Regions from separate parts of the Actinomadura sp. NPDC047616 genome, predicted to be linked through region 1. Evidence: riboswitches for the same ligand, from Rfam matches in the RefSeq annotation. Region 1 holds a riboswitch; each other region holds the start of a gene.
The links. Region 1 has a riboswitch for thiamine pyrophosphate ahead of ABZ801_RS15225 (Hsp20/alpha crystallin family protein). Riboswitches for the same ligand answer to the same signal wherever they lie in the genome.
Positions count from the first base shown of each region.

Region 1 (7,810 bases):
ACGCCGGCCGCGTCGTTGCCGACGAAACCCGCGATGCCGTGCTCGCCGGCCAGTCCGTGCACGAACGGCCGGAACCCGACCCCCTGCACGATCCCCTCGACGCGGATCCGGATCCGCGTGCGCGGCACCGGCCCGGCGGCCGAGGTCACAGGTCACCGTCCAGCGCCCGCCGGGTCAGCTCCCAGAGGACCTGGTAGAGGGTGGTCTGGGCCTCCTGGATGCGGTGCACCGACGACGACGGCACGACGAACAGGTGCTCGACGGTCCCGGCCTCGGCCATCGCGCCCCCGTCGTACCCGGCGAAACCGACCGTCACCATGCCGCGCCCGGCGGCCTCGTCGAAGGCGCGCAGCAGGTTGCGCGAGCCGCCGCTGGTCGACAGGCCCAGGGCGATGTCGCCGCGCCGTCCCAGGGCGGCGAGCCGGCGCGCGAAGACGACCTCGAACCCGACGTCGTTCGACAGCGCCGTCAGCGTCGCCACGTCGTGGGGCAGCGAGATCGCGGGCAGCGGCCGCGCGGGCGCCGGCGGGCACACGAACAGCCGCGCGACCGCCTGCGCGTCGGTGCTGCTGCCGCCGTTGCCGAACGTCAGCAGCCTGCCGCCCGCCTCGAACGCCTCCGCCAGCCGGCGCGCGCAACGCAGCAGCGCCGCGCCGTGCCGCTCGGCCAGGGAGCCGCGCAGCTCGGCGATCTCGGCGGCCTTCTCCCTGGCCGAGCGGCCCGCCTCCGCCAGGAGGGCGCCGGCGCGGGCGCCGCCCGAGTACAGGAAGGGGTAGAGCGTCTCCATCCCGGTGTCGTCCGGCACGGTCATGGCGCGTCCTCCACGACGGCGATGGCCTCCTTGGCGTGGACCAGAACGACGTCCCCCGGCCCGGCGTCGACCAGCGCCACGCTGATCTCCTCCGGCCCGGCGTCGGTGTCGACGACGGCGAGGCCGTCGCCCAGCAGCTCGCGGATCCTGACGGGGACGGCGCTGTCGGAACAGGTCACGCAGACCTCGTCGTGGCACCGCGGCCCGTCGGCGTCACCGCTCATCGCCGCGCTCCAGCGCCGCCGGATGCTCCAGGAAGACGTGCACCAGTTCCCAGAGCAGGTGGTACATGGTGACGTGCATCTCCTTCACCACACAGGGGTCGTCGCAGGGGGTCACCAGCGGATGGTCGGCCGCCGCCGCGACGTCTCCCCCGCCGGCGCCGGCCAGCGCGACCGTCAGCATGCCGAGGCCGCGGGCGGCCCGCAGCCCGCGCAACACCTCGGGACACCGGCCGTCCCCCGACAGGCCGAGCGCGATGTCCCGCGGGCCGCCCAGCAGCCGCACCTGCGCGGCGAACACCGCGCCCAGCCCCTCGGCCGCCGCGATCCCCGTCAGGGCGGCGGCGTCGTCGGTCAGCGACACCGCGGGCAGCGCCCGTTTGCCCACGATGACCGGATGGACGAACTCCACGGCGATGTGCTGGGCGTCGGTCGACGCGCCGCCGCTCCCGAACACGATCAGCTTGCCGCCGTCGCGGAAGCGTCCTGCCATGTCCCGGCACGCGCGCGCCACGTGGTCGGCCTGCTCGGCCAGCGCCCGGCCGGGTTCGGCCCGGCGCTCGAACGGGGCCCGGACCGCGGACGCCACCGGCCGTCCCTCGGCCATTCGCATGCTCCCTTCCCGCTCACGAGACCGTGTACGACCCGCGCCGCCCGTTAGGCGACCCGGACGGCGCCCGGTCCGCCCTGCTCCACCGGAGGAGGCAGGAGTCGAGCACCTCGCGCAGCCGCGCCAGACGGGCCATCCACGCCTCCAGGTCGGCGTGCCCCTCACGGGTCAGCTCGTAGCGGCGACGGGCGGGCCCCGCGTCGGAGGTGATCCAGGTGGACACCACCAGCCGTTCACGCTCGAGGTTGCGCAGCACCCGGTAGGCGTGACCGGGCTCCACCCCGGACACGCCCAGGCAGCCGAGCCGGTCGATGAGCTCGTAGCCGTGCCCCGGCTGCTCGCAGATCAGCAGCAGCAGGAAGGGGTGGAGCAGACCACGCGTCTCGCTGCCGTCCACCACCGCTCTCCTCCCCCTGCCACCTCGCCGGCCCCGGGTCGCTGACGCTTTACCCCCCGTCCAGGGCCGCTATCTCAGCGTCATCCCTTTTTTCGGTGCAGGCGGCGAAGTACCGCATACGCGAAATTCGGCAAAGAGTGCCTCCACTTCCCGTAAAAACGCCCGCCGCCCCCTGGTGCCGGATCACCGGCCGCGCGATATTGGATACAGGCCTGTGAGACGAGCGAGGGAGCTGGACCAGAGGTTCTCTGAAGGAGAAATCCAACGGAGAGTCAATGGAAAGGCTGAGAGGCCGTAACCACGTCAAGTGGTGCGGCGACCCCTTGAACCTGAACCGGACAATGCCGGCGCAGGGAGAGCGCCTCACAGGTCTTCTGATGTGCGCAGGCGTACGCGCCCCCACGGCGAGCGATCTGACGGCCGCCCCGGCCGGAGTGACGGCCTCCTCGATGACTGACGACCGGCGCGGAGGGCACCCCCTCCGGTACCAGGAGCGGCCGCCCTGCGGACCGGCCGCCGCCGGGGGCGATCGCGGAAGACCTCTGCCGAAGGAGGCGTCATGGGTGCACTCGAGCACAGGGAACCGCGCAGCCTGTTCCCCGAGCTGTTCGACTGGATGGAGTCGCCGTTCGCGATGTTGCGTGCGGGCATGGGGCAGACCATGCGGGTCGAGGACTACATCGACGGCGACGACTACGTCATCCGGTGCGAGCTGCCCGGCATCGACCCCGACAGGGACGTGGAGATCACGGCCGAGAGCGGCATGCTGCGCGTCCACGCCGAACGTCACGAGGAGAAGAAGGAGGCGCACCGGTCGGAGTTCCGCTACGGAACCTTCACGCGCTCCTTCACCCTGCCGGCGGACACCGACACCGAGGCCATCAAGGCGTCCTACGACCAGGGCATCCTCACCGTCCGCGTGCCGCTGCCCAAGGCCGCCGAGCACGAGGCCAAGCGGATCGCGATCCAGAAGTGACCGCGCTGCCGCCCGCCCCCCGGACGGGAGCCACCGGAGGGGCATCACGGCCAGATGCCCCTCCGCGTCCGGCGGCACGATGCCGAACCTTCGCGCCGGTGACACGGCGGCCGGGGTTCTCCTGGTCGCCTGCGCCGGCGCGCTGCGTCTGCCCCACTACGGCCGGTGGGCCGCGGCCATCGGCATCACCGTCCTGGCCGTCACCGTGATCGCGGTCATGGTCTCCGCCATCCGCCGCGGCCGGAGACGACGCCGCTGAAGAGCGGGGCCGCCGTGCTCCGCAACGGAGCCGACGCGGCCCCGATCGTCACGACGGTGGCCTGTTCGCCGCGCGGCCGGCGCCGGGCCGGCACGGTGCGCACCGGCCGGCCCCGGTCATCGCGCCCGGCCGGTGGACGAGGCGGGACGCCACGAACTGCCCTCGCCCTTCTCGGCCTCGAAGGCGGGGCGGGCGGTGACGGTGTCGTAGATGATGTGAAGCGTTGTGATCTTGCCGTCGTCGGCCAGTTCGAGGACGTCGACGCATTCGAAGTCGGCCGGCTGCCCCGAGGGCAGCCGCCAGTCGAACTGGAACCAGACGGTGACGATCCGCCCGCCGTCCGGTTTGCCGCCCTCGGCCACGCCCAGCAGATGGAACTTGGCACGGCTGGTGTCGGCGAAGAGCTCGGGATAGAACTCGGTGGCCGGAATGGGACCGTACAGCGGAGAATGCACCGTCGCGCCGGGGCTGAACAACGCCAGGACTCCTTGCAGGTCGGCGCGCGTCAACGCGTCCCGGTAGGTGCCGGCGAGCTCGATCGGGGTCATTTCCTGGTCGTCCTTTCCCTGCGTTCCAGCGCGTCGAGGTCGAGTGTGAGAGCCACCGCCGTCGCGGGCAGGCCGAGGCGGCGCAGGACCGTGGGTTCGAGTTCGCCCGCCTCGCCCACCGGTGTCCGGCCGGCGACGACGCGGACCCAGGGGCGGTCGCCGCGCCACGGCCAGGAACCACGGGAACGACCGGGCTGCGGCCGGAGGGGGACGGCCCACTGCCGGGCCACGTCGCGGATGACCGGGACCATGGCCTGCCAGTGCCGCGCCTCCGTCACGGCAGCCGCGAGCTGGTACGGCTGGGGAGGGATGGCCGAGCACACGGCCTCGACCTGCTCGGGGCGAGGCCGGGTACCTGTGGGCGGCGGCGTGAGCGGCTGGAGCCCACCGGACGGCAGCGAGAAGACCCTCCCCTGTTCGAACACCCTGAGCTCGCCGGAGGCGTGCCGCGCCCGGGTTCGCACGGCGGCGAGCAGTCCGGGAAGCAGCGCGGTGCGCAGCGCGGACGGCTGTCCGTCGAGCGGGTTGGCGACATGGAGCGCGGCCCGCCGCGGGTCGTCTCCGCCCAGCCCGAGTGCGTCCCATACGGCCTGATCCAGGAAGGGGCCGGTGTGCAGCTCCGTCCAGCCGGCGTCCGTGAGCGCGTGGGCGGTGGCCTGCCGCCTGGTGAACGGCGAAACCGCCTCGGCGGCACGGCGTGGCACGTTGGGGACGCGCAGGCCCGGGTGGGGCCGGTCGTGTCCGATGACGTCTCGGATGTCGCTCAAGCCGTGACGGAGCATGAGGGTGCGTTCGATGCCGACGCCGAAGGCGAAGCCCGCGTGGCGGAGCGGGTCGATTCCGCACGTGGCCAGCACGCGGGGATGGACCATGCCGCAGCCGCCCCACTCGACCCAGCCGTCGTCGCACAGCCCGCACCCGCCGCCTCGGCACGCCGGGCAGCACACGTCCACCTCGGCCGACGGGTCGGTGTAGGCGAACGAGTGCGGACGTAACCGAACGGGTGTGCGCTCGCCGAACATGGCCACGGCGAACCGCGCGAGTGTGGCGCGCAGGTCGCCCATGGTCAGGTTCTCGGCCACGGCCAGCCCCTCGGCCTGGTGGAAGACGGGGCTGTGCGTGGCGTCCAGCGGATCGGGGCGGAAGACACGCCCGGCGGTGACCATGCGCAGGGGGACGGGGCGGCGGAGCATCTCCCGCACCTGCACCGGCGAGGTGTGCCCCCGGAGCACCAGCCCCGAGCCGCCACCGGGGCGCGCGATGTGGAAGGCCTTGTCGGCGGCACGGCTGGGGTGGTCGGCGCCCATGTTCAGCGCGTCGTAGACGAACCATTCCGCCTCCAGTTCGGGCCCGTCGGCGAACCGGTACCCCTCGGCCGCGAACAGGTCGACGATCTCTTCGGCCAGCGCCGCGACCGGATCACGCCCCACCTCCGGACCACCTCCCGTTCTGTGTGCGGCATGAGCACCGGCCGCCACCGTGGCCGGCGCCGGCGTGTGGTCAGCGGCCTTCGCGGATCCACGCCGCGATGCGTTCGTGGATCAGGTCCATCTGACTCCAGGCCCGGCGGCAGGTCGCCCGCAGGCGGGGGAACTCCGACGGGGGCAGCGCCGCCAGCCGGTGCCGGCCGATCCTGCTGTGGTCGTCGTCCGCCGCGGCGTGCAGGGTGAAGAAGTCGTCCGCCGCGTTCGGGGCGTGGATGCCGGCGGCGGCCTCTCCGAAAAGCCGGCCGCTGGTCTCGACGACCATGTGCACCAGGACGACCTTCTGCGCCTCGTCCAGCTGGAACATCTGCGCCACGAACCAGGTGCAGGCGGCTTCCAGAACCGGGTCGTCGACCTCGGCGGTGACACCGTGGGCGTCGCGCAGCATCCGGTCGTGGCCGTACTCCTCGCCCAGGTGCTCCTCGTAGTCGCGCTCGAGGAGCGGGTCCACGCATACGGCCTGGCGGGCGTACAGCATGCGCTGGAAGTGGGACGACCACACGTACAGCGCGGCGACGAAGCGTGCGCGCGCCTGCGGGTCGTCGCGCAGCCGGCCACTGCGCAGCAGGGTGAACAGGGAGTTGCGGGTGTGCCGTCCGGCCAGTTCGTCGTTGAGGCGTTCGAGGTCGGCGAGGGGGCCGCCCTGGGCGAGCGCGGCGCCGTCGGCCGCCCCGGCGGCGGCCGGGTCGAAGGAGACGCGGGGGGCGCCTTCGTCCTCGTACAGGCCCGAGCCCTCGAACTGGACGGAGAGGCCGTGGAACTCCTCCCCCGGACCGGTGCGGAACCCGTGGAGGCGGCCCGGCGGCACGCACACCACGTCGCCTTCGGTGAGCGGCCGTTCGCCGTCGCCGAGGAGGCGGACGGTGCCCCGGCAGACCAGGATCATCGAACTCGTCGGGTGGCTGTGCACCGCCAGCTCCTCGCCGTCGCGCAGCCGCACCCAGGCGAAGGACGGGCGCCCGGCGTCGGGCAGGAACGCCGACAGGGCGGGGTGGCGGCGGAAGTCGCGCTGCTGCCCGAGTTCGTGCGTCCGGCCGCCGACCGTGACGGAGGTGATCGCCCGGATGTCGGCGCGGTGCACGGTGGTGACGGCCGTCAGGGCGCCGGGCGCCGCCGTCGCCGGTGTGGTCATGGGAGTCCTCGTCTTTCGGTGGTGCGTCGTCCGGCCTCGGTGAGGACGGCGAGCAGCCGGTCGTTGACGGCCGGGGAGCCGACCGAGACGCGCAGGTGGCCGCGCCATCCCATGGGGTCGGGCAGGGTGGCCAGGCCCGCGGCGCGCAGCCGGGCGGCGACCTCGGCGGCGGGGCGTTCGGTGCGGACGGTGACGAACCCGGCCGCGGAGCCGACGCGGCCCAGCCCGGGGCAGCGCCGCAGCCCCGCGGCCAGCCGGTCGCGTTCGGCGACGAACAGGTCGATGGCGCGGCGGAGGCCGACCGGGTCGGCGAGGGCCGCCTCGGCCTCGGCGACGACCGGGGCGGGGAGCGTGAACGGCAGGCGGGCCCGCCGCAGCGCCGTCACGATCGCCGGGTGCGCCAGCACCGCGCCCAGCCGCAGTGCCGCCAGGCCGAGCGCCTTGGACATCGACCGGACGACGACCAGGTTCGGGCGGCCGGGGACGAGATGGCGGTGCGAGGGACGACCGGCGTACTCCACGTAGGCCTCGTCCACGACCACCAGGCCGTCGTAGGCGTCCAGCAGCCGCTCGAGCTCGCCGGGGCGTAACGACGTCCCCACCGGGTTGCCGGGGTCGCAGAGGAAGATCCCGGCCGCGCCGGACGAGGCCAGCGCCGCGACGTCGAGCCGGTCGTGCGCGGTGCCGGTGAGCGGTACGGCCAGGCACCCGATCTCGTGCACGGCCGCCAGCTCGTCGAACAGCGCGAAGGACGGCGGGGTGACCGCCACGGTGTCGGCGCGCGGTTCGAAGAAGGTGCGGAACAGCAGGTCCAGGGCGTCGCCCGCGCCGCGGGTCGGCAGGATCGTCTCGGGGCCCCAGCGCCAGCGGGTCCGCTCCGGCCGCTCGGCGGCGGCCCGCGGGCCGGCGCCCTCCAGGACGTCCAGGGCGGCGGCGTACAGCTCGACCAGCGTGCGGTGGGTGTTGTCGGGGTAGTGCCGGTGCGGACCGGCGAAGGGGTTCTCGTTGTCCCTGAGGTTCACCAGGCCCTCGTCCTCGGGGCGGGACTCGAACAGGAACGACGGCCGCAGCGACCTGATCGCCCGCCGGGGCGGCCGCACCCCCGTCCCGGGCGCGGGCCGCTCCGCCGGAACGGGGCGGCGCGCGCGAGCCGGGACGGGGGTGCCGAGACCGGTCGGCCCCGCCGGCACCGATCGGGCCGGATCAGGCATCGGACGCCGGTCGGGTCAGGACGTGGACGGGGACGTCGGTGCGCTCCGACCGGTAGTAGTCCATGATCGTCGAGGCCCACCGGCCGACCGGGACGCGGCCGTCGCCCGCCTCGTCCAGCGTCTCGAACAGCGTCGCGCTGTTGGACCGCGCGAACCCGAGC
Region 1 covers NZ_JBEYTB010000005.1:365,197-373,006, reverse strand. Annotated here, with positions in the region: gene hypF (carbamoyltransferase HypF) at 1-149, opposite strand, end outside; gene ABZ801_RS15245 (SIS domain-containing protein) at 146-811, opposite strand; gene ABZ801_RS15240 (HypC/HybG/HupF family hydrogenase formation chaperone) at 808-1,035, opposite strand; gene ABZ801_RS15235 (SIS domain-containing protein) at 1,025-1,639, opposite strand; gene ABZ801_RS15230 (helix-turn-helix transcriptional regulator) at 1,659-2,039, opposite strand; TPP riboswitch at 2,255-2,412, shown strand; gene ABZ801_RS15225 (Hsp20/alpha crystallin family protein) at 2,599-3,015, shown strand; gene ABZ801_RS15220 (hypothetical protein) at 3,095-3,274, shown strand; gene ABZ801_RS15215 (nuclear transport factor 2 family protein) at 3,391-3,822, opposite strand; gene ABZ801_RS15210 (hypothetical protein) at 3,819-5,252, opposite strand; gene ABZ801_RS15205 (cupin domain-containing protein) at 5,323-6,438, opposite strand; gene ABZ801_RS15200 (aminotransferase class I/II-fold pyridoxal phosphate-dependent enzyme) at 6,435-7,649, opposite strand; gene ABZ801_RS15195 (EF-hand domain-containing protein) at 7,642-7,810, opposite strand, start outside.

Region 2 (7,810 bases), on a different contig from region 1:
TCGGCATCACGCCGATCGTGCCGATGCTGGCCGCCGCCCAGGCGTCCGGCGCCGACTGGAGGCTCGTGTACGGGGGCCGCACGCGCGCGACCATGGCCTTCCGCGCCGACCTGGAACGCGCGTACGGCGACCGCGTCAGCGTCCGTCCCCAGGACGAGACGGGCCTGCTCGATCTCGACGCCCTGCTCGGCGTGCCCGACGACCGCACCAAGGTGTACTGCTGCGGCCCCGAGCCGCTGCTGGCCGCGGTGGAGGAGCGCTGCGCCGCCTGGCCGCCCGGCGCCCTGCACGTCGAACGCTTCACCCCCAAGGACGACACCGGCCCGCGCGAGTCGTTCGAGGTGGAGCTGGCGCGCTCCGGCAGGACGCTGACCGTGCCGCCCGGCAAGTCCATCCTGCAGGTGGTGGAGGAGGCGGGCCTCCAGGTGCTGTCGTCCTGCCGGGAGGGCACGTGCGGCACCTGCGAGACCGAGGTGCTCGACGGCGAGCCGGACCACCGCGACTCGGTGCTCACCGACGAGGAACGCCGCTCCGGCGAGATCATGATGATCTGCGTCTCCCGCGCCCGCGGCGCCCGCCTCACCCTCGACCTGTGAGCCCCCGCTCCCGCCTTCTCACCACGACGACCCGCCCCTCAGGACCACACGTCCCTCACGCCGACGTGCCGCTCACGACGACGCGGAGGCGGTGCGGCCGCGCAGGCCGTCCTGGGCGTGCGCCCGGTCGAACGACGCGGAGACCTCCCGCTCGGCCGCCGCGCGGTCCTGCCAGCCGCGCACGTCGGACTCCTTGCAGGGCTCCAGCTCCTTGTAGATGTCGAAGAAGTGGCCGATCTCGGCCAGCACGTGCGCGGGCACGTCGGCCAGCTCCCGCAGCTCCGCGTACCGGGGGTCGCGCGCGGGCACGGTGAGGATCTTGGCGTCCGGTCCCTGCTCGTCCAGCATCCAGAACACCCCGAGCGGCCGGACCGAGACCAGGCAGCCGGGGAACGTCGGCTCCTCCAGCAGCGCCATGGCGTCCAGCGCGTCCCCGTCCTCGGCGCGCGTGCCGGGGATGAAACCGTAGTCGACCGGATACTGCGTCGCGGTGAACAGCAGCCGGTCGAGCCGGATGCGTCCCAGCCCGTGGTCCATCTCGTACTTGTTGCGCGACCCCTTCGGGATCTCCACGACGATGTCGAACTCCACCCCCGCCTCCTTGGTTCTACCGCGTGCCCGCGCGCTCCTGCCCGAGCCGTCCCGCCACCGCCACGGCGGCCGCGCCCACGGCGGTCACGGCCGCGGCGCGGCGCAGCGCGTGCCCGCCGCCGTCCCAGCCGCCGTGCACCGAGCCGGTGTCGACCGTGGGCGTGTGCACGATCCCCGACGTGGCCGGGGCCAGGTCCTTGCGCGACAGGTGGTGACGGTCCACCTGCCGGGCCATGCCGCGCTCCAGCATCCGCCGGTTCAGCCGGGCCTGCAGCCGCACCAGGCGACCGGCGCGGCCGACCACCACCTCCGGGACGGGCGAGCGCAGCAGCCCGACGATCGCCCGCGCCACGCTCTCGGGCGCGTACACCGGCGGCATCGCCACGACCCGGCGGCCGGTGTAGTTGGCCGCGTGCTGGAACAGCGGCGTGTCGATCGTGGCGGGCAGCACCGTGCACACCTTCACCTTGTGCTCGCCCCGCACCCGCAGCTCCTGGCGGATGCTGGCGCTCAGTGCGGACACCGCGGCCTTGGACATCGTGTACGCGGTCGAGTACGGCTGCGGCGCGACCGCCGCCACCGACGACACGTTCACCAGCACGCCCCGCCTGGCGCGGCGCAGGTACGGCAGCGCCGCCCGCGCACCGTGCACGTAGCCCATCACGTTGACGTCCAGGACGCGGCGGAAGTCCTCCAGCGGCACGTCCTCGAACGGCCCGAACAGCGACACCGCCGCCGCGTTCACCCACATGTCGACGCGGCCGAAGCGGCCGGCGGCCCGCCGCGCCAGCTCCTCGACCGACCGGTCGTCGGTGACGTCGGTGGGCACGACCAGCGCCTGCCCGCCCCGCCGGCGGCACTCGACCGCGACCTCCTCCAGCGCGTGCCCGCGGCGGGCCGCCAGCACCACCGCCGCGCCCTTGTCCGCGAAGGCCAGCGCGGTGGCGCGGCCGATGCCGCTGGACGCGCCGGTGATCACGACGACGGCGTTCTTGGCTCTCACACGGACCTCCTTCGCACTGGCGCACCGGCCGGTCCGGCCGTGCCGGTCCGACCGGGGCCGACCGGGGCCGACCGTGCGGCCACATACCCGAGGCCGCGCGTGACATGCGGACACGCGCGGGGTACCCGGCGCGTTGTCCGAACAATGGTGATTTGGCCGTCCACGCCCGACCGTCCGGAGCGATCATCCGGCGCGGCCGCGGGGTCACGTCGGAGGCGTGCAGACGTTGTCCAGCAGCAGGCCGCTCAGCCGCAGCAGCTCCTTGCGGGGGTCCCACAGGCCGGGCGCGTCGGTGCCCGCGCCGCGGTACGGCTGCTCCAGCCACTGCTGCAGCCCGCGCGCCTCGGCCGCGTCGTCCCCCGACCCGTCGGGCAGGCTCCGCACCAGCCCGGCCAGCATGTCCAGCTGCCGGGCGTAGCCGTCCCGGAAACGCGCGTCGAGGAGCGCGCCGTCCGGGTCGGTCCGCGACGCCTCCCGCAGCGCGTCGGCGATCGAGCGCACGTACGTGGCGGTGTGGTCGAGGGTGTCCATCAGCCGCAGCGACCGCCAGGCGCCGTGCCCGTCGGCCCGCCGCCGGCGCAGCTTGACGCGGGGATTGGCGCGCAGGCTGTCGCGTCCCTGCTCGCACGCCCGGTACGCGCCGTGGTGGCTGTGGCGCAGCCGCCGTTCGCGTTCCCCCCACCGGGTCCACCCGTCCTCCGCGTCGCCGGCGCCGGGCGGCCGGGTCAGGGACGCCAGCTCCTCCAGCGCGCACGCCAGCTGTTCCTTGAGGTCCCGGACGGCGGCGTCGGCGCGTCCGATGTGCAGGGGCGGGAAGACCAGCGTGTTGACCGCCAGCCCCACGGCCAGGCCCACCCCCACGTCGCCCAGCCGCGGCACCACGTACGACATGACCTCGTGCCCGCCGACGAGCAGCGCGAACAACGCCGTGAACGGCACCTGCGGCGCCTGGTCCCCGAACCCGTGCCAGCTCGACACCAGCAGCGCGACGGCCACCACCACCGCGATGCCGGCCGGGTTCGGCCCGACCGTCATCCCGACAGGGATCGCCAGCAGCGCGCCGACGAGGAACCCGGCCGCGTACGCCAGGCTCTCGCGCAACGAGCGCGCCACCGTCGGGTACACGCCGAGCAACGCCGCCAGCGGCGCGAAGTACGGCTGCCGATGCCCCATCAGGTACCGGGCCGCCAGCCACGCCAGCACGGACGCCAGCACGGCCTTGACCACGATGTGCAGCCGTCCCCGCCAGTAGTGCCACCGGCCGGGCGTCGCCGCCGCCCGCCGGACCACCTCGTCCACTCGACCCGTCACACGATCCGCTCCAAGCACGCGAGGCCCATTACCCGGCCGGAACGCGCCTATCCGGGCACGAAGTGTGATCCGGAGCGTCCCGTCCGTCCCGGACGCGGCGACGCCCGGGACGGACGGGACGGACGGGCGGCGGGTCAGGCGTCCGACGGGGTGATCGGCAGGTAGACGCGGCCGCCGGACGCGGTGAACTCGGCGGCCTTCTCACGCATCCCCGCCGCCAGCGCCTCGGACTCGGGCAGCGCCCGCTCCTCGGCGTACCGGCGCACGTCCTGTGTGATCTTCATCGCACAGAAGTGCGGCCCGCACATCGAGCAGAAGTGCGCGGTCTTGGCGGGCTCGGCCGGGAGCGTCTCGTCGTGGAAGGCGCGGGCGGTGTCGGGGTCCAGGGAGAGGTTGAACTGGTCCTCCCAGCGGAACTCGAACCGCGCGTCCGACAGCGCGTCGTCCCACGCCTGCGCGCCCGGATGCCCCTTGGCCAGGTCCGCGGCGTGCGCGGCGATCTTGTAGGCGATCACGCCCGCCTTGACGTCGTCGCGGTCCGGCAGGCCCAGGTGCTCCTTGGGCGTGACGTAGCACAGCATCGCGGTGCCGTACCAGCCGATCATCGCCGCGCCGATCGCGGAGGTGATGTGGTCGTAGCCGGGCGCGATGTCGGTGGTCAGCGGGCCCAGCGTGTAGAACGGCGCCCCGTCGCACAGCTCCCGCTGCAGGTCGACGTTCTCCTTGATCTTGTGCATGGGGACGTGCCCCGGGCCCTCGTTCATCACCTGGTTGTCGTACTCGGCGGCGATCCGGGTGAGCTCGCCCTGCGTGCGCAGCTCGGCGAACTGCGCCTCGTCGTTGGCGTCGGCGATCGACCCGGGGCGCAGCCCGTCGCCCAGCGACCAGGTGATGTCGTAGGCGGCGAAGATCTCGCACAGCTCGCGGAAGTTGGTGTAGAGGAAGTTCTCCTCGTGGTGCGCCAGGCACCACGCCGCCATGATCGACCCGCCGCGCGACACGATGCCGGTCTTGCGGCGCGCGGTCAGCGGGACGTACCGCAGCAGCACCCCGGCGTGCACGGTCATGTAGTCCACGCCCTGCTCGGCCTGCTCGATGACGGTGTCGCGGAAGATCTCGTAGGTCAGCTCGGCCGGGTCGCCGCCGACCTTCTCCAGCGCCTGGTACAGCGGCACCGTCCCCACCGGGACGGGCGAGTTGCGCAGGATCCACTCGCGCGTGGTGTGGATGTCGCGTCCGGTGGACAGGTCCATGACCGTGTCGGCGCCCCACCGCGTCGCCCAGGTCATCTTCTCCACCTCCTCCTCGATGGAGGAGGTCACCGCGGAATTGCCGATGTTCGCGTTGACCTTGCAGAGGAAGCGGGAGCCGATCACCATCGGCTCGGACTCGGGATGGTTGACGTTGGCGGGCAGCACCGCCCGTCCCGCCGCCAGTTCCGCGCGGACCACCTCGGGCGCCACCCCCTCGCGCAGCGCCGCGAACTCCATCTCCGGTGTGATCTCCCCGCGCCGCGCGTACGCCCGCTGCGTCACCGCCCCGCCGGTGGCCCGGCGCGGCCGGCGCGGCGGGAAGGCCCCCTGGTCACGCAGCGGATCGGCGGACCGGCGGCCATCGTCCTCCAGACGGACGGGCCGCCCCTCGTACTCGGCGGTGTCGCCGCGTTCGGCGATCCACCCGGCCCGCAGGGCGGGCAGGCCGCGCCGCACGTCGACGACGTGGCCCGGATCGGTGTACGGCCCGGAGGTGTCGTACAGCACCACCGTCGCGCCGTTGGTCAGCGCCACCTCCCGCATGGGGACGCGCACGTCGGGACGCGACCCGACGAGATACGTCCTGCGGGCGGGACGGGCGTCGTGGACAGGTGTGGACACGCTGTCGGTCATGATGACGTGATCTCTCCCTACGCCGGCATTACCCGGTCAGGTTCCAGCGGTCGGCGGCCGTCTCAGCCGCGATCTCAGCCCGGTTCGCCGGGCCCCCGCGATCTGTCGCGCCGACGCTAACCCGCCGCACCCCCGTTGCCGCAACCCCGGGACATGAGGTAAAGCAGCGCCGCCGCCGTCGACCCCGAGCCGATCTCGCCCCGGGCCGCCGGCTCCGGCGCGGACGCCAGCGGGACCCACTCGATCCGCTCGGCCTCCACGTCGGCCGGATCGCCGGCGCCGTCGGCGGTGAAGATGTGATGAACGCCATCGTGCACGCCCGGCGACGGGTGGACGTCCAGCAGATGCCGCAGCGGGCCCGGGCGCCACCCGGTCTCCTCGACCAGCTCGCGGGCGGCGGCGTCGGCGGGGTCCTCACCCGGCTCGACCCGCCCGCCGGGGATCTCCCAGCCCCACCGGTCGGTGATGACCCGGTGCCGCCAGATCAGCAGCACACGGCCGTGTCCGTCCAGCGCGGCGACGCCGGCGGCCGGACGCACCCGCAGCAGATGGTGGTCGAAGCGCCGCCCGTCGGGCAGCTCGACGTCGGCCAGCCGGACGGACATGAAGGGGCTGTCGTAGACGGTCCGCTCGCCGTGCAGGGTCCACCGCATGGGCCGGACGCTATCGGGGGCTTTCGCAAGCTGACCGGTAGGGTCAGGATCTAGGGGACAGAGATGCGTGTCCTGCCTGGCCGGTGGGCCCGGACCGAGGAGAGCGAGCGCGTCAGTGATGGCAGTCGTTGGCGGGGGGACGGGGGGCGTGACGCCCCGAGCCGGACGTGGAGCGTCGCCACCCGGTGCACCGGGGGCCGGGGGGCCGCTGCGCGAGCAGCCGCCTCCCGAGAGGGACGACTTCGCGACGGCGTCCGGCCGGATCTGGACGATACCGAACATCCTGAGCTTCGCGCGCCTGCTCGGCGTGCCGCTGTTCCTGTGGCTGGTACTGGTCGGCGCCGACTGGTGGGCGCTGGGCGTGCTGGTGTTCGCCGGCCTGTCGGACTGGCTGGACGGCCGCCTGGCGCGCGCCCTCAACCAGACCAGCAAGCTCGGCATGGTGCTGGACCCGGCCGCCGACCGGCTCTACATCCTGGTCACCCTGATCGGCCTGACCGTCCGCGACGTGATCCCGCTGTGGCTGGTGATCCTGCTCGTCGGCCGGGAGGTCGCGATCACGCCGATCATGCCGCTGATGCGGCGCCTGGGATACGGCGGGACGCTGCCGGTGCACTTCGTGGGCAAGGCCGCCACGCTGTGCCTGCTGTACGCCTTCCCGCTGCTGCTGCTGGGCGACCACGACGGCGCCGTGGCCACCACCGCCAAGATCGTCGGCTGGTGCTTCGCGATCTGGGGGACGGGCCTGTACTGGTGGGCCGCGGCCCTGTACTGGTGGCAGACGCGGCAGCTCATGCTGGCCGGGCCCGCCGGGGACGTCCCCGCCGGGGAACGAACCGGTGGAGAACGAACCGGCGCAGAACCAACCGGCGGGGAACGAACCGGCCGGGACGGGGAAGAACCCACGGGGGAGGCGCCCGCGGGTGAACCACCCGGGCGGCACCAGCACGGCGACGCGTCCGGCGCGCCGCCTCCGGCGGACGGGAGCCCCCCGTCCGGTGAACAGGAGGGAGCGGATAAACCCCGATGAAGGCCGTCGTGATGGCGGGCGGTGAGGGGACGCGGCTGCGCCCGATGACCGCCAACCAGCCCAAGCCCCTGCTCCCGCTCGTCAACCGGCCGATCATGGAACACGTGCTGCGGCTGCTCAAACGGCACGGGTTCACCGAGACCGTGGTGACCGTGCAGTTCCTGGCCGCGCTGATCCGCAACTACTTCGGCGACGGCGAGGAGCTGGGCATGGCGCTCAGCTACGCCACCGAGGACGTGCCGCTGGGCACCGCCGGCAGCGTCAAGAACGCCCAGGAGGCGCTGCGCGACGACCGCTTCCTGGTGATCTCCGGGGACGCGCTCACCGACATCGACCTGACCGACATGGTCCGCGCGCACGAGCGCAACGGCGCCCTGGTCACCATCGGGCTCAAGCGGGTGCCCGACCCGCTGGAGTTCGGCATCATCATCGTGGACGACGAGGGCCGCGTCCAGCGGTTCCTGGAGAAGCCCACCTGGGGCCAGGTGTTCTCCGACACCGTCAACACCGGCATCTACGTCATGGAGCCGGAGGTGCTCGACCACGTCGCCGCCGGCGAGCCGGTCGACTGGTCCGGCGACGTGTTCCCCGAGCTCGTCGCGCGCGGCGCGCCGATCTACGGGTACATCGCCGACTGCTACTGGGAGGACGTCGGCACCCACGACAGCTACCTCAAGGCGCAGGCCGACATGCTGTCCGGGCTCGTCGACGTCGATCTGGGCGGGTTCGAGCTGTCACCC
Region 2 covers NZ_JBEYTB010000016.1:54,542-62,351, reverse strand. Annotated here, with positions in the region: gene ABZ801_RS31680 (PDR/VanB family oxidoreductase) at 1-596, shown strand, start outside; gene ABZ801_RS31675 (inorganic diphosphatase) at 669-1,187, opposite strand; gene ABZ801_RS31670 (SDR family oxidoreductase) at 1,204-2,190, opposite strand; gene ABZ801_RS31665 (FUSC family protein) at 2,395-3,501, opposite strand; gene thiC (phosphomethylpyrimidine synthase ThiC) at 3,636-5,387, opposite strand; TPP riboswitch at 5,385-5,496, opposite strand; gene ABZ801_RS31655 (NUDIX hydrolase) at 5,504-6,040, opposite strand; gene ABZ801_RS31650 (CDP-alcohol phosphatidyltransferase family protein) at 6,249-7,070, shown strand; gene ABZ801_RS31645 (mannose-1-phosphate guanyltransferase) at 7,067-7,810, shown strand, end outside.
Region 2: it holds a riboswitch for thiamine pyrophosphate, as region 1 does, so the genes downstream of both, thiC (phosphomethylpyrimidine synthase ThiC) here and ABZ801_RS15225 (Hsp20/alpha crystallin family protein) in region 1, are expected to answer to the same signal.

Region 3 (7,810 bases), on a different contig from region 1:
GGCGGACGCCACCACGATCACCACGGGCCCGGTGGGCACGCCCGCCTACATGGCGCCCGAGCAGATCGAGGACGAGCCGGTCGGCCCGCCCGCCGACGTGTTCGCCTGGGGCGCCACGGTGGTGTTCGCCGCCACGGGACGTCCCCCGTTCGGCAGCGGGCCGAGCGCGGCGGTGATGCGGCGGGTGACGTCGCGCCGTCCCGACCTGGGCGACATGGACGGCCCGCTGCGCGACCTGGCGCTGCGCTGCCTGGACAAGAACCCGGCCGCCCGGCCCACGGCGCGGCAGCTGGTGCGCGCGCTGCGGGAGGGACGCGCGCCCGCCCCCAAGCCGCGGCCCAGGCGCATCCCCGCCTACCGCTGGCGGATGATGGTGGCGCTGGCCGTGGTGATGGCGGCCGGGTTCGTGCTCGGTCTGCTGTGGTGAGCGGGGCCGCGCGGCGCGGGACGCCGCGCGGCCGGTGAGTGCCGGGTCAGGGCCGTATCACCAGTGCGGCGGACGGTCGTCCAGGAGCCGGGAGTCGTCGTCGCCGCGCCATTCGCCCCATCCGGTGTCGGTGTCGTCGGTGGTCTGGTCGGGGAGGATCTCCAGCTCGTCGTCGGCCAGGTCGACCACACGCTCGTCGTCGGGTCCCATGCTCATGGGTCCATTGTCGGACATGCCGGCGCGTGCCCGTCGCCGGGGCGGCGATCACGGGGCGACCGTACGGCGACCTCCGGGAGAACGGGCGGCGACGCCCCCGATGACCAGGCCCGACGCTCAGGCCCGATGATCAGGCCGGATCGGCGGAGCGGGCGGCCAGGCGGCGGGCCAGCTCGGCGGCCGCGGCGCCCGGGTCGGCCGCCTCGGTGAGGGCGCGGACGACGACCACGCGGCTCGCCCCGGCGGCCAGCACCTGGTCGAGGTTGCCCGCGTCGATGCCGCCGATGGCGAACCAGGGGCGGACCTCGCGCTGCGCGGCGACGTACTCCAGCAGCTTGGGCCCTGGGGCGGGCCGTCCCGGCTTGGTGGGGGTGGGCCACACCGGGCCGGCGCAGAAGTAGTCGACGCCCGGCTCGGCGGCGGCCGCCGACGCCTGCTCGTCGGAGTGCGTGGACCGGCCGATGAGCACGTCCTGGCCGACGATGGCGCGGGCCGCCTGCACCGGCAGGTCGTCCTGGCCCAGGTGCAGGACGTCGGCGTGCGCGGCGTGGGCGACGTCGGCGCGGTCGTTGACGGCCAGCAGCGCCCCGTGCCGCTCGCAGGCCGCCCGGAACACCCGCAGGTACTCCAGTTCCTGCCGCGCCTCCAGGCCCTTCTGGCGGAGCTGGACGATGTCGACGCCGCCGGCCAGCACCGCGTCGAGGAACTCGGGCAGGTCGCCCTGCCGCTCCCTGGCGTCCGTGCAGAGGTAGAGGCGGGCCCGGCTGAGCCGGGCGCGCAGGGCGACGGCGCGTTCGGAGGGCAGGTGCCTGGACACGGTGGGAGAGGTTCCTTTCACTGTTGTGCGCGTGCGTGCGCTCTGTCTGTCCGCGCGCGGCGCGTGTCTTGCGGTTGATACCCGGCGCCGGGGGGCCGGATGCGGATCGCGGGGTCACGCGCCGGTGCGCACCGGCCGTGCGGCGGCCGGTGCGCACTTCTCCGGTTGCGCCCTCCCTAGAAGGCCAGGGCCTGGGCGCCCTAGAAGGCCAGGGCCTGGGCGCGGCGGCGGACCTCGGTGCCGCGGTTCTCGCTGAGGGCCTGGACCGGGGTGCCCGGGAGGGTGTCGTCGGCGGTGAACAGCCACCGCAGCGTCTCGAGGTCGCTGAAGCCCGCGTCCGACAGCACCGTCAGCGTGCCGGACAGTCCCTTGATCACCTGGCCGTCCCGCAGGAACGCGGCGGGGACCATGAGCTGGCCCTCGCGGCGGACGGCCAGCAGCTTGCGCTCGGCGAGCAGCTGCTTGATCCTGCTGTGCTTGACTCCCAGCCGCGCGGCCACCTCCTTGAGGGTGAGCCACTCCCCCGCCAGGGCGTCGGTCCGGGGATCGAGATCGCGCTCAACGGTTGCGTGCATCTGCGTCACGCCCCCTGCCTACCACGCCCCCGCTCCTCTCAAACCCCGGCGCTTCCCGGAAGGCCGCCGGGCGCCGCCGCCGGCGTCGCGGCGCCGTCACGTGCGCCGTCACGGCTTCACCGTCTCGCGGACGGGACGCTCGGGGTCGGCGAGCAGGTCCGGGTCGACCGGCGTGCCCGCGGTCATCACGCGGCGCGCCTGCACCAGGTCGCGGGGACGGTCGACGGTGAGGATCGCGTCCAGGCGGTCGCCGGTGAGCCAGCACACCGACCACTTGGAGCCGTCGGGGTCGCCCCGGTACAGCGCGCGCTCGGCCACCGGGTGGTGGCCCGCGTACTGCACCATCCGGCCGAACTGCTCGGACCAGAAGTACGGCACGGGGTCGTACTCGGCGTCCTCCCCGACCAGGGTGGCGGCCGCGACGGCGGGGGCGTTGAGGGCGGTGTCCCAGTGCTCGACGAGCAGGCGCCGCCCGTACCTGTTCGACCACCAGGCGGCGCAGTCGCCCACCGCCACGATGTCGGACCGCGGGGTGCCCGCGACGGTGACGCGGAACGCGGCGTCGGTCGCCACGCCGCCGTCGATCTCCACGCCGGAGCCGTCCAGCCAGCCCAGCTCGGGGCGGACGCCGACGCCGACCACGATCGCGTCGGCGGCGACGCGGTCGCCGTCGGCCAGCAGCAGCGACCCGGGCTCGACGGCGGCGACCTTGACGCCCGTGCGCAGCTCCACGCCGGCCTCGCCGTACCAGCGGGCCGTCAGCGCCCCGACCTCCGGGCCGATGGCGCCCGACAGGGGGGCGTCGGCGGCCTCCACCACCGTGACCGAGCAGCCCTTCCTGGCGGCGGTGGTGGCGACCTCCGCGCCGATCCAGCCCGCGCCCACGATGACGAGGCGGACGCCGGGCGTCAGCCGCGCGCGCAGGTCGCGGGCGTCGTCGATGGTGCGCAGCACGTGCTGGGCGCCGTGGCCGGGCAGGGTGACGGGCGTGGCGCCGGTGGCGATGACCAGCCCGTCGAACTCCAGCTCGCCGGCGGTGGTGACGACGGTGCCGCCGCGCGGGTCGCCGGGCCGCAGCGCGGTGGCGCGCTCGCCGAGCAGCGTCTCGCAGCGCAGGTCGTCCCAGTCGACCTCGACGGTGGTGTCGTCGGCGTCGCCCGCCAGCACCGCCTTGGACAGCGGCGGCCGGTCGTAGGGCCGGTGCCGCTCGGCCGAGACGAGGATCACCTCTCCCTCGTGCCCCTTGCGGCGCAGGGCCTCCACCGCCCGCACGCCCGCCAGCCCGCCGCCCACCACGATCACCCTGTTCATGAAGGCTCACCTTAGTCCGCCCGGTTCCGGCCGCTTCGGACGGCCGTCCGCCACGCGCATGCCCGCACACGGGACCGGACTAATGGGACGTAGGGTGGTAGATGCGAGAAACCGCGGGAGTCCGGTACGACCGGGCTGAGAGGGCGGCTGTGCGGGCCGCCGACCGCCAGGACCTGATCCGGATCATGCCGGCGAAGGGAGTGCACACTTGGAGATCGTGATCATTGGGGCCGGGGTCGTCGGGCTGGCCACGGCCTGGCGGACGGCCGCGCGCGGCGCGTCGGTCACCCTGGTCGATCCCGATCCGGCGAGCGGCGCGTCGGCCGTCGCCGCCGGGATGCTGACCCCCGTCAGCGAGCTGACCTACGGCGAGGAGCCGCTGCTGCGGCTGGGCCTGACGTCCCTGGCGCGCTACCCGGCGTTCGTCGCCGAGCTGGAGGAGCTGACCGGGGCCGACACCGGACTGCGCACGGACGGCGTCCTGCAGGTCGCCTTCGACGCCGACGACCTGGCGTACCTGGACGACCTGCGCCGTTTCCAGGAGGCGCTGGGGCTGACCCCGCAGACGCTGACCGGACGGGAGTGCCGCCGGCAGGAGCCCATGCTGGCGCCGGGCGTGCGCGGCGGGCTGCTCGTCCCCGAGGACGGCTCGATCGACCCGCGCAGGCTGACCCCCGCGCTGCTGGCCGCGGCCGAGAAGCTGGGCGTGCGGCTGGTCCGGCGGCGCGCCGAGGCCGTGCTGGTCGAGCGCGACGCCGTCGCCGGCGTGCGGCTGGACGACGGCTCGCGGCTGCCCGCCGACCGGGTGCTGCTGGCGGCCGGGCCGTGGTCGTCCGACATCGGCGGCCTGCCGCCCGGGACCGTTCCACCGGTGCGTCCGGTGAAGGGCCAGGTGCTGCGGCTGCGCACCCGGGTGCCGTTCCTGCGGCGCTGCACGCGCGGGCTGGTGAAGGGCTCGTCGATCTACCTGGTGCCGCGTGCCGACGGGGAGATCGTGGTCGGCGCCACCCAGGAGGAGATGGGCTTCGACACCCGCGTCACCGCCGGGGGCCTGTGGGAGCTGCTGCGCGACGCGCGCGAGCTGCTGCCCGGCATCACCGAGCTGGAGTTCGCCGAGGTGTCGGCGGGGCTGCGGCCCGGCTCGCCCGACAACGCGCCGGTGCTCGGCCCGTCCGCGCTGCCGGGGCTGGTGCTGGGCACCGGGCACTTCCGCAACGGCATCCTGCTGACGCCGGTCAGCGCGGACGCGCTCACCGAGACGCTGCTGGACGGGACGGTGCCCGAGGAGGCCCGTCCCTTCACCCCCGATCGCTTCGAGGTCACGGCATGAAGGTCAAGGTCATCGTCAACGGGCAGGCGCGCGAGGTGCCCGAGGGCACCAGCGTGGCCGAGCTGGTGTCGTCCGTCGCCCCCGCCGTCTCCGGCGTGGCGGCGGCGCTCAACGACGAGGTGGTACGGCGCTCCGACTGGGACGCCACGACGCTACGGGAGGCGGATCGGCTCGAGGTGCTGACCGCCGTGCAGGGAGGTTGACGGTGCGAGAGCAGACGGCCCACACGACTCCGGCCGGCACGGCCGCGGCGGGCCGGGCCCCGGGCGGCGAGGCCCCGGACGGCGGCGCGGACCGGCTCGTCATCGCGGGCGAGGAGTTCGGCTCCAGGCTGATCATGGGCACCGGCGGCGCGCCCAGCATGCACGTGCTGCGCGAGGCGCTGACCGCGTCCGGGACCGAGCTGACCACCGTCGCCATGCGCCGCGTCGACCCGGCGGCGCGCGGCTCGGTGCTGGACGTGCTGCGCGAGTGCGGCATCCGGGTGCTGCCCAACACGGCGGGCTGCTTCACGGCGGGCGAGGCCGTGCTGACGGCCAAGCTGGCCCGCGAGGCGCTGCACACCAACTGGGTGAAGCTGGAGGTGATCGCCGACGAGCGCACCCTGCTGCCCGACCCGATCGAGCTGGTGGACGCGGCCGAGCAGCTCGTGGACGACGGGTTCGTGGTGCTGCCCTACACCAACGACGACCCGGTGCTGGCGCGCCGCCTGGAGCAGGCGGGCTGCGCCGCGGTGATGCCGCTGGGCTCGCCGATCGGCTCGGGGCTGGGCATCCGCAACCCGCACAACATCGAGCTGATCGTCGAGCAGGCGAACGTGCCGGTGGTGCTGGACGCGGGCCTCGGCACCGCCAGCGACGCCGCGCTGGCCATGGAGCTCGGCTGCGACGCGGTGCTGCTGGCGACCGCCGTCACCCGCGCGCAGCATCCCGCCGTGATGGCCGCCGCCATGCGGCACGCCGTGGAGGCCGGGCGGCTGGCGCGGCTGGCGGGGCGGATCCCCAAGCGCCGCTACGCGCAGGCGTCGTCCCCCTGGGAGGGCATCAGCACCGGCGCCTGACCCTTCATGAAGGATCGCTAAACGCATCCCTGTAGAAAGATTCGCTGGACCTGAAAGATCGGCGGACGCAGACTGATCCACGTTCTCCCCCGGCCCGCGCCCTGACCGGCGCGAACGCTTCGGGGTTCATGGAAACGTCCGCTTTCTAAGGTGCAGCGCATGGAACGACAGACAGAGGCGGCGGCCCGGCCGCCGGTGGACCGGCGCGCCGTGGCCGCCGCGGCGTTCACGGTCGTGATGTGGGCGTCGGCGTTCGTGGCGATCCGCAGCGCGGGCCGGGAGTTCTCGCCGGGCGCGCTGGCGCTGGGCCGCCTGCTGGCGGGTTCGGCCACGCTCCTGCTGCTGTGCCTGGTGCGCCGGGAGGGCCTGCCGCCGCGCGCCGCCTGGCCCGGCGTCCTGGTGTCCGGGGTGCTGTGGTTCGGCGTCTACAACGTCGCCCTGAACTGGGGCGAGCAGGAGGTGGACGCGGGCACCGCCGCGATGGTGGTCAACGTCGGCCCGATCCTCATCGCGCTGCTGGGCGGCTGGCTGCTCAAGGAGGGGCTGCCGGCGCGCCTGCTGGCCGGGATCGCGGTGTCGTTCACCGGCGCCGCCGTGGTGGGCGTCTCCCTGTCGGACGGCGGCCCGGACGGCGGTTCCGCGGCGCTGGGCGTGGTGCTGTGCCTGCTGGCGGCCGTCACCTACGCGGCGGGAGTGGTGAGCCAGAAGCCCGCGCTGAGGCACGGCTCCCCGCTGCAGGTCACCGCGTACGGCTGCGTGGTGGGGACGATCGCCTGCCTGCCGTTCTCCGGGCGGCTGGCCGGAGAGCTGGCCGACGCGCCCCTGTCGGCGACGCTGAACATGGTGTACCTGGGGGTCTTCCCGACCGCCCTGGCGTTCACCACCTGGGCGTACGCGCTGGCCCGCACCTCGGCGGGCAAGATGGGCGCGACCACCTACGCCGCTCCCGCCCTGGTGGTGCTGATGTCGTGGACGCTGCTGGGCGAGGTGCCGGGGCCGTTCACCCTCGCGGGCGGCGTGCTGTGCCTGGCCGGAGTGGCCGTGTCGCGCGGCGGGCTCGGCGCCGTCCGCGCGTGGATCGCCCGCCGCTCCCCCGCCCCCGTCCCCGAGGAACCGGCGGCCGAGCCCGCCCCCTCACGTTGAGCGACGATCGCGGCACATCCCGTCGCCGTCCGCGCCCCTCGAAACCGCAGTTCGCGTCGAAATGGTCACGCTGCGCAGCCGATCAAGGGCGGATCGATGCTCATACTCCCGACTGATGATGCGCACCGGAAAAGCCGCCTAGACTCGCAGCGATGGACACGACGGTTGCCGACCCCCTCGTCGGGCGGGTACTCGACGGGCGCTACCGCATTGAGTCCCGTGTCGCGCGCGGCGGCATGGCCACGGTCTACGTCGCCCGCGACCTGAGGCTCGATCGCGTGGTCGCCATCAAGGTGATGCACGCCAACCTCGCGGCCGACGACGAGTTCGTCGCCCGCTTCATCGGCGAGGCCAAGGCGGCCGCCGCGCTGTCGCACCCCAACGTGGTCGCGGTGTACGACCAGCGCACCGACGGCGAGCACGTGTTCCTGGTCATGGAGTACGTGCCCGGCCGCACGCTGCGCGACCTGCTGACCGAGCGGGGACGCCTCGGCCCCCGCGCCGCGCTCGAGATCACTCAGCCGGTGCTGGCCGCGCTGAGCGCCGCCCACCGGGCCGGCCTGGTGCACCGCGACGTCAAGCCGGAGAACGTGCTGATCACCGAGGACGGCCAGGTCAAGGTGGCCGACTTCGGGCTGGCCCGGGCCGAGAGCGCCAGCAAGATGACCAAGACCGGGCTGATCATCGGCACCGTCGGCTACCTGGCGCCCGAGCAGGTGCTGTCGGGCAACGCCGACGTGCGCACCGACGTGTACGCGGCCGGGGTGATGCTCTACGAGCTGCTCACCGGCGAGCTGCCGCACCAGGGCGACACGCCGCTGGCGGTCGCCTACAAGCACGTCAACGAGGCCGTGCCGCCGCCGTCGGGCCTCGTGCCGGGCCTGCCGCAGCAGCTGGACGTGCTGGTCACCCGGGCGACCGCGCGCGAGCC
Region 3 covers NZ_JBEYTB010000002.1:586,044-593,853, forward strand. Annotated here, with positions in the region: gene ABZ801_RS06915 (serine/threonine-protein kinase) at 1-427, shown strand, start outside; gene ABZ801_RS06920 (hypothetical protein) at 485-643, opposite strand; gene thiE (thiamine phosphate synthase) at 774-1,460, opposite strand; gene ABZ801_RS06930 (Rv2175c family DNA-binding protein) at 1,661-2,035, opposite strand; gene ABZ801_RS06935 (FAD-dependent oxidoreductase) at 2,144-3,346, opposite strand; TPP riboswitch at 3,450-3,564, shown strand; gene thiO (glycine oxidase ThiO) at 3,555-4,676, shown strand; gene thiS (sulfur carrier protein ThiS) at 4,673-4,879, shown strand; gene ABZ801_RS06950 (thiazole synthase) at 4,981-5,736, shown strand; gene ABZ801_RS06955 (DMT family transporter) at 5,896-6,879, shown strand; gene pknB (Stk1 family PASTA domain-containing Ser/Thr kinase) at 7,032-7,810, shown strand, end outside.
Region 3: it holds a riboswitch for thiamine pyrophosphate, as region 1 does, so the genes downstream of both, thiO (glycine oxidase ThiO) here and ABZ801_RS15225 (Hsp20/alpha crystallin family protein) in region 1, are expected to answer to the same signal.